DNA from 2 places in the Streptomyces sp. NPDC056580 genome. Region 1 is predicted to be linked to the other one. Evidence: riboswitches for the same ligand, from Rfam matches in the RefSeq annotation. Region 1 holds a riboswitch; the other holds the start of a gene.
What was found. A riboswitch is a leader RNA that binds a small molecule or an ion and turns the genes downstream of it on or off. The one in region 1 is predicted to bind cyclic di-AMP.
Positions count from the first base shown of each region.

Region 2: another riboswitch for cyclic di-AMP. It lies ahead of ACFQ9Z_RS23790 (transglycosylase SLT domain-containing protein); the one in region 1 lies ahead of ACFQ9Z_RS10005 (peptidoglycan DD-metalloendopeptidase family protein).

Region 1 covers NZ_JBHTVE010000004.1:243,787-249,100, forward strand. Annotated here, with positions in the region: gene ACFQ9Z_RS10000 (alpha-galactosidase) at 1-2,051, shown strand, start outside; cyclic di-AMP (ydaO/yuaA leader) riboswitch at 2,322-2,515, shown strand; gene ACFQ9Z_RS10005 (peptidoglycan DD-metalloendopeptidase family protein) at 2,520-3,503, shown strand; gene ACFQ9Z_RS10010 (SGNH/GDSL hydrolase family protein) at 3,756-4,541, shown strand; gene ACFQ9Z_RS10015 (TetR/AcrR family transcriptional regulator) at 4,716-5,314, opposite strand, start outside.
Region 2 covers NZ_JBHTVE010000010.1:234,472-239,785, reverse strand. Annotated here, with positions in the region: gene fahA (fumarylacetoacetase) at 1-915, opposite strand, end outside; gene ACFQ9Z_RS23795 (HAD family hydrolase) at 1,222-2,034, shown strand; gene ACFQ9Z_RS23790 (transglycosylase SLT domain-containing protein) at 2,071-2,556, opposite strand; cyclic di-AMP (ydaO/yuaA leader) riboswitch at 2,558-2,742, opposite strand; gene ACFQ9Z_RS23785 (polyprenyl synthetase family protein) at 3,276-4,286, shown strand; gene ACFQ9Z_RS23780 (outer membrane lipoprotein carrier protein LolA) at 4,534-5,314, shown strand, end outside.

The DNA of each region.
Region 1 (5,314 bases):
CCACCAGCGGCTACGCGCTGCACCTGACGGAGGCGGACGAACTGCTCCACCTCCACTGGGGCCCGCGCATCGCGCTCGCCGACGCCGAGGCCCTGGCCCGGAGCCCGCTGCCCGGCTACCGGCCCTTCGAGTCCCCGCTCGACGGCCGCGAGGAGTACCCCGTCGAGGGCGGCCCCCGCTTCGTCCGTCCCGCCCTGTCCGTGCGCACCGGCGAGCGGCGCGGCACCGAGTGGCACTTCGTGTCCTACGAGGTGGCGGACGGCCCGGAAGGCGGCGCCGAGGGCGCGGAGCTGCGGCTGCGCTTCGACGACGACGGACTGGCGATCACCCTGCACCACCGGATGCGCGGCGACGTCGTGGAGCGCTGGGTCACCCTGGACAACCGCGGGCACGCGCGCGTGGAACTGCTGCGCGCCGACGCCGCCACCTGGACCCTGCCCGACCGCGACGGCTGGCGGCTGTCCCAGCTCCACGGCCGCTGGGCCGCCGAGTCCCTGCTCACCCGCGCGCCGCTCACCCACGGCGAGAAGGTCATCGGCAGCCGCCGCGGCCACACCGGCCACCAGCACCTGCCCTGGGTCGCCCTCGACACCGACGCCACCGAGGAGCGCGGCGAGGTCTACGGCTGCGCGCTCGGCTGGTCGGGCTCCTGGCGGATCGCGGTCGCGCAACTCCCGGACGCGCGCGTGCAGATCACCGGCGGCGCCGGCCACGACGACTCGGGCCTGCTGCTCCTGGAGCCGGGGGAGTCGTACACCACCCCCGTCTTCGCGGGCCTGTGGAGCGACGGCGGCTTCGGCGGGGCCAGCCGGACCTGGCACGCCTACCAGCGCGCGCACGTGATCCCGGACGCCGGGCGGGACCGGCCGGTGCTGTTCAACTCCTGGGAGGCGACGTTCTTCGACATCTCCGAGGAGCAGCAGGCGGCGCTCGCCCGGCGGGCGGCCGGCATCGGCGTCGAGCTGTTCGTCGTCGACGACGGCTGGTTCGGCGCCCGCACCAGCGACCGGGCGGGCCTCGGTGACTGGGCCCCGAACCCGGACCGCTTCCCGCACGGCCTCAAGCCCCTGGCCGACCAGGTGCACGGCCTCGGCATGAGGTTCGGCGTCTGGGTCGAGCCGGAGATGGTCAACCCGGACAGCGACCTGTACCGCGCCCACCCCGACTGGGTCCAGTACCAGCCGGGCCGCAGGCGGACCGAACTGCGCAACCAGCTCGTCCTCAACCTCGCCCGCGAGGACGTCCAGGAGTACCTGTGGGAGCGGCTGGACGGCCTGCTGTCCGGCGCCCCGATCGACTACGTGAAGTGGGACTTCAACCGCTGCTTCACCGACGCCGGGTGGCCGGGGGAGCCGTACCCGCAGCGCCTTTGGGTCGACCACGTCCGCGCGCTGTACGCCCTGCTGGACCGGTTGCGCGCCGCCCACCCCGGGGTCGCCTTCGAGTCCTGCTCGGGCGGCGGCGGGCGGATCGACCTCGGGGTGCTGAGCCGCACGGACCAGGTGTGGACCTCCGACAACACCGACCCGCTCGACCGGCTCGCCATCCAGCACGGTTTCAGCCAGATCCATCCCGCGCGCGTGATGGCGGCCTGGGTCACCGACAGTCCCAACACCCAGCTCAACGGCAGGTCGAGTTCATTGCGCTTCCGGTTCGTCAGCGCCATGGCGGGCGTGCTCGGGGTCGGGGGCGACCTCACCGAGTGGACCGACGGTGAGCTGGCCGAGGCCCGTGAGTGGGTGGCCCTCTACAAAGAGATCCGGCCGCTCGTCCAGCGCGGCGACCTGTACCGGCTGCGGCCCCCGGCGGGAGGCCTGAGCGCCGTCCAGTACCTGCTGGGGGACGAGACGGTGGTCCTGGCCTGCCTCCAGGCGCAGAGCTACGGCGAGCCGGTACCGCGCGTGCGGCTGCGCGGACTAGACCCGGCGGCGTCGTACGAATGCCGTGAAACGGGCGAAGTGCACCGAGGTGCCGTGCTGCTGCACCACGGGGTGCGGACCGGCCTGCGCGGCGACCTGGACGCGACGGTCATCCGCCTGCGCCGCATATGATCCTTCTGACCAGGTTCGATTCTTCACTCCAACTTGTCCTGAGATGAGGGGACCTGGTGGGGGAGCGTGTGAGCAGCGTCATAGGCGTGACCGTCCGCTGTTCATCATGTCCACCTGATCCCCATGAGCGGCCGGGGACTTGAGGAAGCCGCGCGGCCCGGAATGCACACACGGTGACCGCGAATCCCCCTTTTCGATCTTCTGGTGCCCGAAAGCCGGGAATCGGCCGCTTGTCTCCCTGTCACCAGCTCGCTTACGTTCACCACCGATCCGGACGGAACGCCGAATCCTGCCGCCGCCCGGAACCCCACACATGACCCGTGATCGGCAGGAGCGGGGGACCCACCAGGCACGACCGCCTGTCCCGGTCTCCGCGACAGGCTCGGGGTGCAGCCGCGCATCGCGCGGCAGGGCAACTCCAGCCCGAACCCGACAGCTCACCCCGCAGGCGCCGGAGAGGAATGCGCCATGCCCGCGAAGGGTAAGCACCGCCGTCCCAGGACCCGGCGTTTCACCCGGTCCATCGCCGTCGCCGGAACCGGCGGCGCCGCCCTGGCCCTGCCCCTGCTGGGGGCCGCCGGAGCGCACGCCGCCACCGCCCAGCCCGTCACCGGGGCGGCCGTGCGGCCGGTGAAGACCGTGCAGAGCACGGCGGCCGTCCAACGGGACGCCGGTGCCCGCACCTACACGGTGAAGTCCGGCGACTGCCTCGCGCGGATCGCCGACGAGCAGCGTGTGAGCGGCGGCTGGCAGCGGCTCTACGCGGACAACCGGCAGGCCGTCGGCGAGGATCCGGCGCTGATCCACCCGGGTCTGAAGCTGTCGCTCGGCAAGAAGGCCGCAGCCCCGGCCCGCACCGGGACCTCCGCCTCCTCCGACACCGCCTCCTCCGACACCGCCACCTCGAACGCCGCATCCTCGGACACCGCGCGGTCCGCGCGGCCGTCGGACGCCCGGGCGGTGGCCCCGGCGAAGGCCGCCCCGGCCACCCAGGCGTCCCCCGCGGCCCGGACGGCCGAGGCCGTGCCGGCCGCCGCCCCGGCCGGCGGCTACACCCTGCCGGTCACGGTCCCCACCGTCGGCACCGGCTACCACGTGGCGGGCAGCATGTGGTCCAGCGGCTACCACACCGGCGTCGACTTCGTCGTCCCCACCGGCACCTCCCTCAAGGCCGTCGGGGCCGGCACCGTCGTCTCCGCCGGCTGGGGCGGCGCGTACGGCAACCAGGTCGTCGTCAAGCTGAACGACGGCTACTACGCCCAGTACGCCCACCTCTCCCGGCTCTCGGTGTCGGCCGGTCAGACGGTGACCGCCGGTCAGCAGGTCGGCCTGTCCGGCGCGACCGGCAACGTGACCGGACCGCACCTGCACTTCGAGATCCGCACCACGCCGGACTACGGCTCGGACGTGGACCCGGTCGCCTACCTGCGCTCGCACGGCGTCGCCCTCTAGTCGCTCCCGTCAGGGGCGCGCGACGCACCACCACCCGCCCGACACGCCTCCGAAGGCCGGACCCCCGATCCCCGGGTCCGGCCTCCGGTGTGCCCGGACGGTCCGCGTAGCGGCTCTATTCCTGGGTTGGCAAATTCTTTACGGGTGTCTCATCTCACCGTTAGTCAACCCCTGCCTACGGTCGCGTAGGTCACATCCGAAGGTGAATCATGGTCCGACGTGGCAGACGATTCGAAGAGTGACAACACATCAGTGATCGGGTCGTACGTGGCGGTGGGGGACAGCTTCACCGAGGGCGTCGGCGACCCCGGGCCCGACGGGGCGTTCGTGGGCTGGGCCGACCGGTTCGCGGTCCTGCTCGCCGACCGGCGCCCCGAGGGCGACTTCAACTACACCAACCTAGCGGTCCGCGGGAAGCTCCTCGACCAGATCATCGAGCACCAGCTCCCGCAGGCGGTCGAACTGGCTCCGGACCTGGTCTCCTTCTGCGCGGGCGGCAACGACATCATCCGGCCCGGCACCGACCCCGACGAGGTGGCCGAGCGCTTCGAGCGGGCCGTCGCCCGCCTCGCGGCGGCCGCGGGCACGGTGATGGTGACGACCGGCTTCGACACCCGGGGCGTGCCGGTGCTCAAGCACCTGCGCGGCAAGATCGCCACCTACAACGGGCACGTCCGCGCCATCGCCGACCGGTACGGCTGCCCGGTGCTGGACCTGTGGTCCCTGAAGTCCGTCCAGGACCGCAGGGCCTGGGACAACGACCGGCTCCACCTCTCGCCCGAGGGGCACACGCGCGTGGCGCTGCGGGCCGGGCAGGTCCTCGGCCTGGAGATCCCGGCCGACCCGGAGCAGGCCTGGCCCCCGCTCCCGCCCCGGGGCACCCTGGAGATCCGCCGGGACGACGTCCACTGGGCCCGCGAGTACCTCGTCCCGTGGATCGGACGCCGGCTGCGCGGCCAGTCCTCCGGGGACCACATCACGGCGAAGGGCGCCCTGTCGCCGGACGACATCAAGACGCGCATCGCCGCGGTCGCCTGACCCCGGTCCACGGCGCGCCCGCACCCGTGCCGGCCCCGTGCCGGCACGGGGCACGCCCGCGCCTCGGGCGGGACCCGGCCCGCGACCCCGTTCCCCGGCGTCAGGCCGGCGCGATGCTTCCGGGCGGTGGCCCGGAAGGGCGCCCGGCCCGGGGTTCCGCGCGGGCCGGCCGGCTCAGCGTCCGCGGGTGGTCAGTTCGCCCGGCCGCAGGCCCAGCTCACGGGCCAGGGCGTCGTCCACCCACTCCTGGGCGCGGGTGCGCGCCACCGCGCCCGGGTAGGACGTGAGCTGTACGGCCAGGCCGTCGAGCAGGGCGGTCAGCCGCAGTGCGGTGCTCGCGGGGTCGGGGCAGGTGAACTCGCCCGCCGCCACGCCCTCGGCGACGACTTCGGCGATCGCCGCCTTCCAGCGCTGGTCGAGGTCCCGGGTGACCGCCCGCAGGGCCGGCTCGCGCAGCGACACCGCCCAGCCCTCGATCCACAGCCGCCAGCCCTTGGCCTGGCCCGTGGGCGCGTACCAGCGCACGGCGGCGCGCAGCCGGCGCAACGCGGAGGTCCGCCGGCCCAGCAGCGCCCGCAGCCGCGTCAGGTCCTCCTCGGCCGCGTAGGCGAAGGCGGCGGCGACCAGCTTCTCCTTCGTCGAGAAGTGATAGAGCACCAGCGCGTTGCTCACCCCGAGCGCCGCGGCCACGTCGGCGATCCTGACCGCCGCCACGCCCCGCGCCTCGATCTGCCCGATGGCCGCCCGCAGCATCTCCTCCCGCCGCTCGGCCA
Region 2 (5,314 bases), on a different contig from region 1:
GGACACCGTGTGACCGTTGATCGCGACGGAGATCCGCAGGTCGTAACCGCCGGGTTCGATGCCCGCGGCGGCGTCGTCCAGGTAGGGCAGCAGGGGGTGCGTGCGCTCGGGGGGCGCCACGCGCGCGTGCTCCAGCGCCTCCAGCGGGGTGATCCACGCCGACACCGAGGTGGCGAAGGACTTGCCGAGGAAGGGGCCGAGCGGGACGTACTCCCACGCCTGGATGTCGCGCGCCGACCAGTCGTTGAGCAGGCACAGGCCGAAGACGTGCTCCTGGAAGTCGCCGAGCGCGACCGGCCTGCCCTGCGTGGAGGGCACGCCCACCACGAAGCCGACCTCGGCCTCGATGTCCAGCCGGACCGAGGGCCCGAAGACCGGTGCCGGGTCGCCGGGGCCCTTGCGCTGCCCCGAGGGCCGTACGACGTCCGTGCCGGAGACGACCACCGTGCCGGAGCGGCCGTGGTAACCGATCGGCAGGTGCTTCCAGTTGGGGGTGAGGGAGTCCTCGGCGTCCGGGCGGAAGATCCGGCCGACGTTCCGCGCGTGGTTCTCGGAGGCGTAGAAGTCGACGTAGTCCGCGACCTCGAACGGCAGGTGGAGGGTGACCGACGACAGGGGGTGGAAGAGCGGTTCGATCGTCGACCGGTGCGAGGGGACCGTCACCCACGCCGTCAGCGCGCGCCGCACGTCCGACCACGCCGTGCGGCCGGCCGCCAGCAGCGGGTTGAGGGTGGCCTGCGCGAGCAGGGAGACGTACGGCGAACCGAGCGCGGCGGCCGCGGCGCCCGCGTCGAGGACGTGGTCACCGAGCCGGACGCCGACCCTGCGCTCCGTGCTGCCGGAGGGCGAGAACACACCGTAGGGAAGGTTGTGCGGGCCGAAGGGGTCGCCCTCGGGGACGTCGAAGGGGGGCATGGGGTGCTGCCTCACTCTCATCCGGGCCATGCATGGCGATGCGTTCCATGTGATCGCGCCACACGTTACGGCCGGGACCCATGTCTTGGGCAGTGCCGACAGGGTTGTCCGGCCGATGTCCGGAAAGAGGACGCGGACGGGGTGAGGGCCGGTAGCCGGACAGGGGTGGGCGGAGCGGTGCGGGGCCGGGGACGGGGTGGGCGCGCCTCCCGAGGCGGGTCGGGGGGCGCCGGACCGCGGCCGCGGGCCCAAGTCCGGGAAGATCCAGATGAGTCGGCGGGGCGCCGCGGTCCGTATTCTCTGATCATGGCCGCACCCCCCGCATACGCACTGATCGCCACCGATCTGGACGGGACGCTGCTGCGCGGCGACGACACCGTCTCCGACCGGTCGCTCGCCGCTCTGGAGCGGGTGGCGCGGGCCGGCGCCCGGCACCTGGTGGTGACGGGCCGGCCGGCTCCCCGGGTACGGCCGCTGCTGGCCGCCCTGGGCTGCACGGGGCTCGCGGTGTGCGGGCAGGGGGCGCAGGTCTACGACGCCGGCTCCGGCCGCCTGCTGTGGTCGGTGCGGCTGGACCGGGAACTGGCGGAGACCGCGCTCGGCAAGATCGAGGCCGAGGTGGGGCAGGTCTTCGCGGCCGTCGACCAGGACGGCGTGGACGGGCTCACCCTGATCGAACCCGGGTATCTGATGCCCCACCCGACCCTGCCCGCCGTGCGGGTCGGCCGGCGCGACGACCTGTGGCGCGAGCCCATCAGCAAGGTGCTGCTGCGCCACCACAGGCTGTCGGACGACGAGTTGGCGGCGACCGCGCGTGCGGCGGTGGGCTCGCTGGCCACGGTCACCATGTCGGGGCCGGGCACGGTGGAGCTCCAGCCGTGCGGGGTCACCAAGGCGACGGGGCTCGCGCTGGCCGCCGACCGTCTGGGGATCGCCGCCGGCCGGGCGCTGGCCTTCGGGGACATGCCCAACGACATCCCCATGTTCGACTGGGCCGGCCGCGGGGTCGCCATGGCCAACGCCCATCCCGAACTCAAGGCGGTCGCGGACGAGGTCACTACGTCCAACGAGGACGACGGCGTCGCCGTCGTCCTCGAAGGACTGTTCCCGGCCCACTGACCGGGACCGCGGCGGGCGCCCCGCCGCGGGGGCCGGTCAGTAGGCGCCGAAGACGTTGTCGATCGAGCCGTAGCGAGCGGCCGCGTAGTTGCAGGCGGCGGTGATGTTCGCGACCGGGTCGTAGATGTCGAAGGACGTTCCGGCCACGTGGTAGCTGTTGAAGGTCGGGTCGATGACCTGGAGCAGACCCTTGGACGGGATGCCCTTGGCCGCGTTGGAGTCCCACAGGTTGATGGCGCGCGGGTTGCCCGAGGACTCGCGGATGATGTTGCGGTGGATGCCGTTGTAGGTGCCCGGGATGTGCTTCTCCGCCATGATCGCGAGGGACTCGCGGATCCACCCGTCGAGGTTGTTCGGGTACCCGGCGACGGTGGTGCCGGACGAGCTGGTGGAGTCGGCCGCGGAGGCGCTGGTGGCGCCGACGACCGGAAGGGCGAGCAAGGCGGCGCCGGTGCCGAGCACGGCGAGCTTGCGGGCGAGGCGACCGGTGCGGAAGCGGCGGTTCTGAGCGGCAGCAGGCATGGAAGTTCCTCTCCGTCGCCTGCGAGGTGAGCTGTCGGGTTCGGGCGGGGAGGTGCCCGGCCGTGCCGCTCTGCGCGGCACGGCTTCACCCCTTGCCGTTCCGGTGACGACACGCGTCGTCCGGTCCGGCGAACTTACCTGGGTCCCCCGCTCCTGCCGTACGAATGAGTTCGTCGATGGGTGGTGTCGAGCGGCGGCAGGATTCGGCGTTCCGCTCGACTGGCCGGGAACGTATGCGAGAGCACATGTCCGGAACAAGTGTTGGATTCACGTAAAAGCCAAGTTGACCTTGTTCTGTTCCGTTTTGAGTGCTTGATCCTTTGCGACTGCCAATGCTCAACTGGCCGTCCGTGCAAGGGCGGACCGGCTGCCGGCCGGGCCGGACGGGCCCGTCGCGGGGCGTGACCCAACTCACGAAATAGCGAAGTATTCCAAATCCGACATAGGGGATTTGACCGTGGCAATGGATCGGGCTGGTGTGCCCCGCCGGATGCCCCGTGGCTGATTTGCCTACGTTCCAAAAGGAGTATTAAGGAACTAAATGTCCGTATTAGTGGATGGTCGGCGATGTGCCGACCGTGGTCCTGTGCCGTCCCTGCCGGACCGGTGGCCGCCCTCGGTGATCGAAACAGGACCGGATACGCTGACTTGAGTGAGGGCAGCGACCTATCGACAAACCGCGTAATCGCCAGCAGACACCAGCAGACAGGAGACCCCTCGTGACCGTCGTCGGGCCGTTCGGGCTGAGCGTGCGGGACCAGGCTCTGGAAGCCGATGTCCAGGCCGGATTGACGGCTGTCGAGGAAGGCTTGCTCGAGGCCACCAAGAGCGAGGTCCCGTTCATCACGGAGGCCGCGCAGCACCTCGTACGGGCCGGCGGGAAGCGGTTCCGGCCGCTCCTGGTGATGCTCGCGGCGCAGTTCGGCGACCCGTACGCGCCCGGCGTCGTGCCGTCGGCCGTGGTCGTGGAGCTGACCCACCTGGCCACGCTGTACCACGACGACGTCATGGACGAGGCGTCCGTGCGGCGCGGGGTGGACAGCGCGAACACGCGCTGGGGCAACTCCGTCGCCGTCCTCACCGGCGACTTCCTGTTCGCCCGCGCCTCCCAGATCCTCGCCGACCTCGGCCCCGAGGCGGTCCGCGTGCAGGCCCTCGCGTTCGAGCGGCTGGTCACCGGGCAGATCCTGGAGACCGCGGGCCCCTCGGACGGACGCGACCCGGTCGAGCACTACCTGGACGTGCTCGGCGGCAAGACCGGCTCCCTGGTGGCGGTGTCCTGCCGGTTCGGCGCGATGATGTCCGGCGCCGACGAGACGGTCGTCGACGTGCTGACCCAGTACGGCGAGCGGCTCGGGGTCGCCTTCCAGCTCGCGGACGACGTCCTGGACATCGCCTCCGACTCGCACGAGTCCGGCAAGACGCCGGGGACCGACCTGCGCGAGGGCATCCCGACGCTGCCCGTGCTCCGGCTGCGCGAGCGCGCCGCCCGCCTGGCGCTGCCCGAGGACATCGCGCTGTGCGAGCTGCTGGACTCCGACCTCGGCGACGACGCCCGTCTCGACGAGGCGCTGACCGCGCTCCGCGCGCACCCCGCGCTGGAGCAGGCCCGCCGCGACACCGTCCGCTACGCGGAGGAGGCGCGCTCCGCGCTGGCCCCGCTGCCGGAGTGCGACTCCAAGGCGGCGCTGCTCGAACTGTGCGACGCGGTGGTGCACCGGGCCGGCTGAGCCCCCCCGTACACGGACCGAGGGCGGTGACTCCCGCACGACCCCTACGGGTCGGGGGAGACACCGCCCTCGGGTGTCATACCGCAGGCGTACACGGAGTTGGTGCCGTGGTCTGACGCCTCCTCACGGCCGATTTGGTCATATGGAAGCCACGGAAATCACCAATCCTCACCGATTCGGGTGAGAATGGCGGCTCAGGTGGACCAGTGTGGGGACAGCCGCCGCCGACGACGGAGGTAAGGCACAGATGGCACCGTACGAATCCGACGACGCAACGGCCGCCGCGCGTGACGAGGACCTGCCCACCGGACGCCGCAAGGCCGCCCGGTACGTGGTCCCGGTCGCGGTGGTGGGGGTGGCGGCGGCCACGATCGGGCTGGTTCCGGCGCTCGCCGACTCCGGTGACCCCGATCTGCCGAAGATCACCGCGCAGCAGCTCATCGACAAGATCGCCAAATCGGACGTGCAGCAGCTCTCCGGCACGGTGAAGGTCAGCACCGACCTCGGTCTGCCGGACCTCGGCGGCCTGGAGAGCGGACTGATGTCCGGGGCGGCCCGGGGCGACGGCGGCGGCTCCTCCGCCGACCCGCAGTCCAAGCTGACCGAACTGGTCTCCGGCACGCACACGCTGCGCGTGGCCGCCGACGGACCGGACCGGCAGAAGCTGTCGCTGCTGGAGAGCGGCTCCGAGTACAGCCTCGTCCACGACGGCAAGGACGTCTGGGGCTACGACAGCAAGAGCAACGAGGTCTACCACTCCGCCGGCGCCGAGTCCGGCGGGCGGCACCGGACCGGGCAGCCGCCGGCCACGCCCAAGAACTTCGCCGACGAGGCCCTGAAGGCCGTCGACGACACCACGTCGGTGACCGTCGACGGCACCGCGCGGGTCGCCGGCCGCGACGCCTACAAACTGCTGATCAGGCCCAGGCAGTCCGGCACCACGGTCGGCGCGATCAGCATCGCCGTGGACGCGCGGACCGGCCTGCCGCTGAAGTTCACCCTCACCCCGCGCAGCGGCGGCGCCGCCG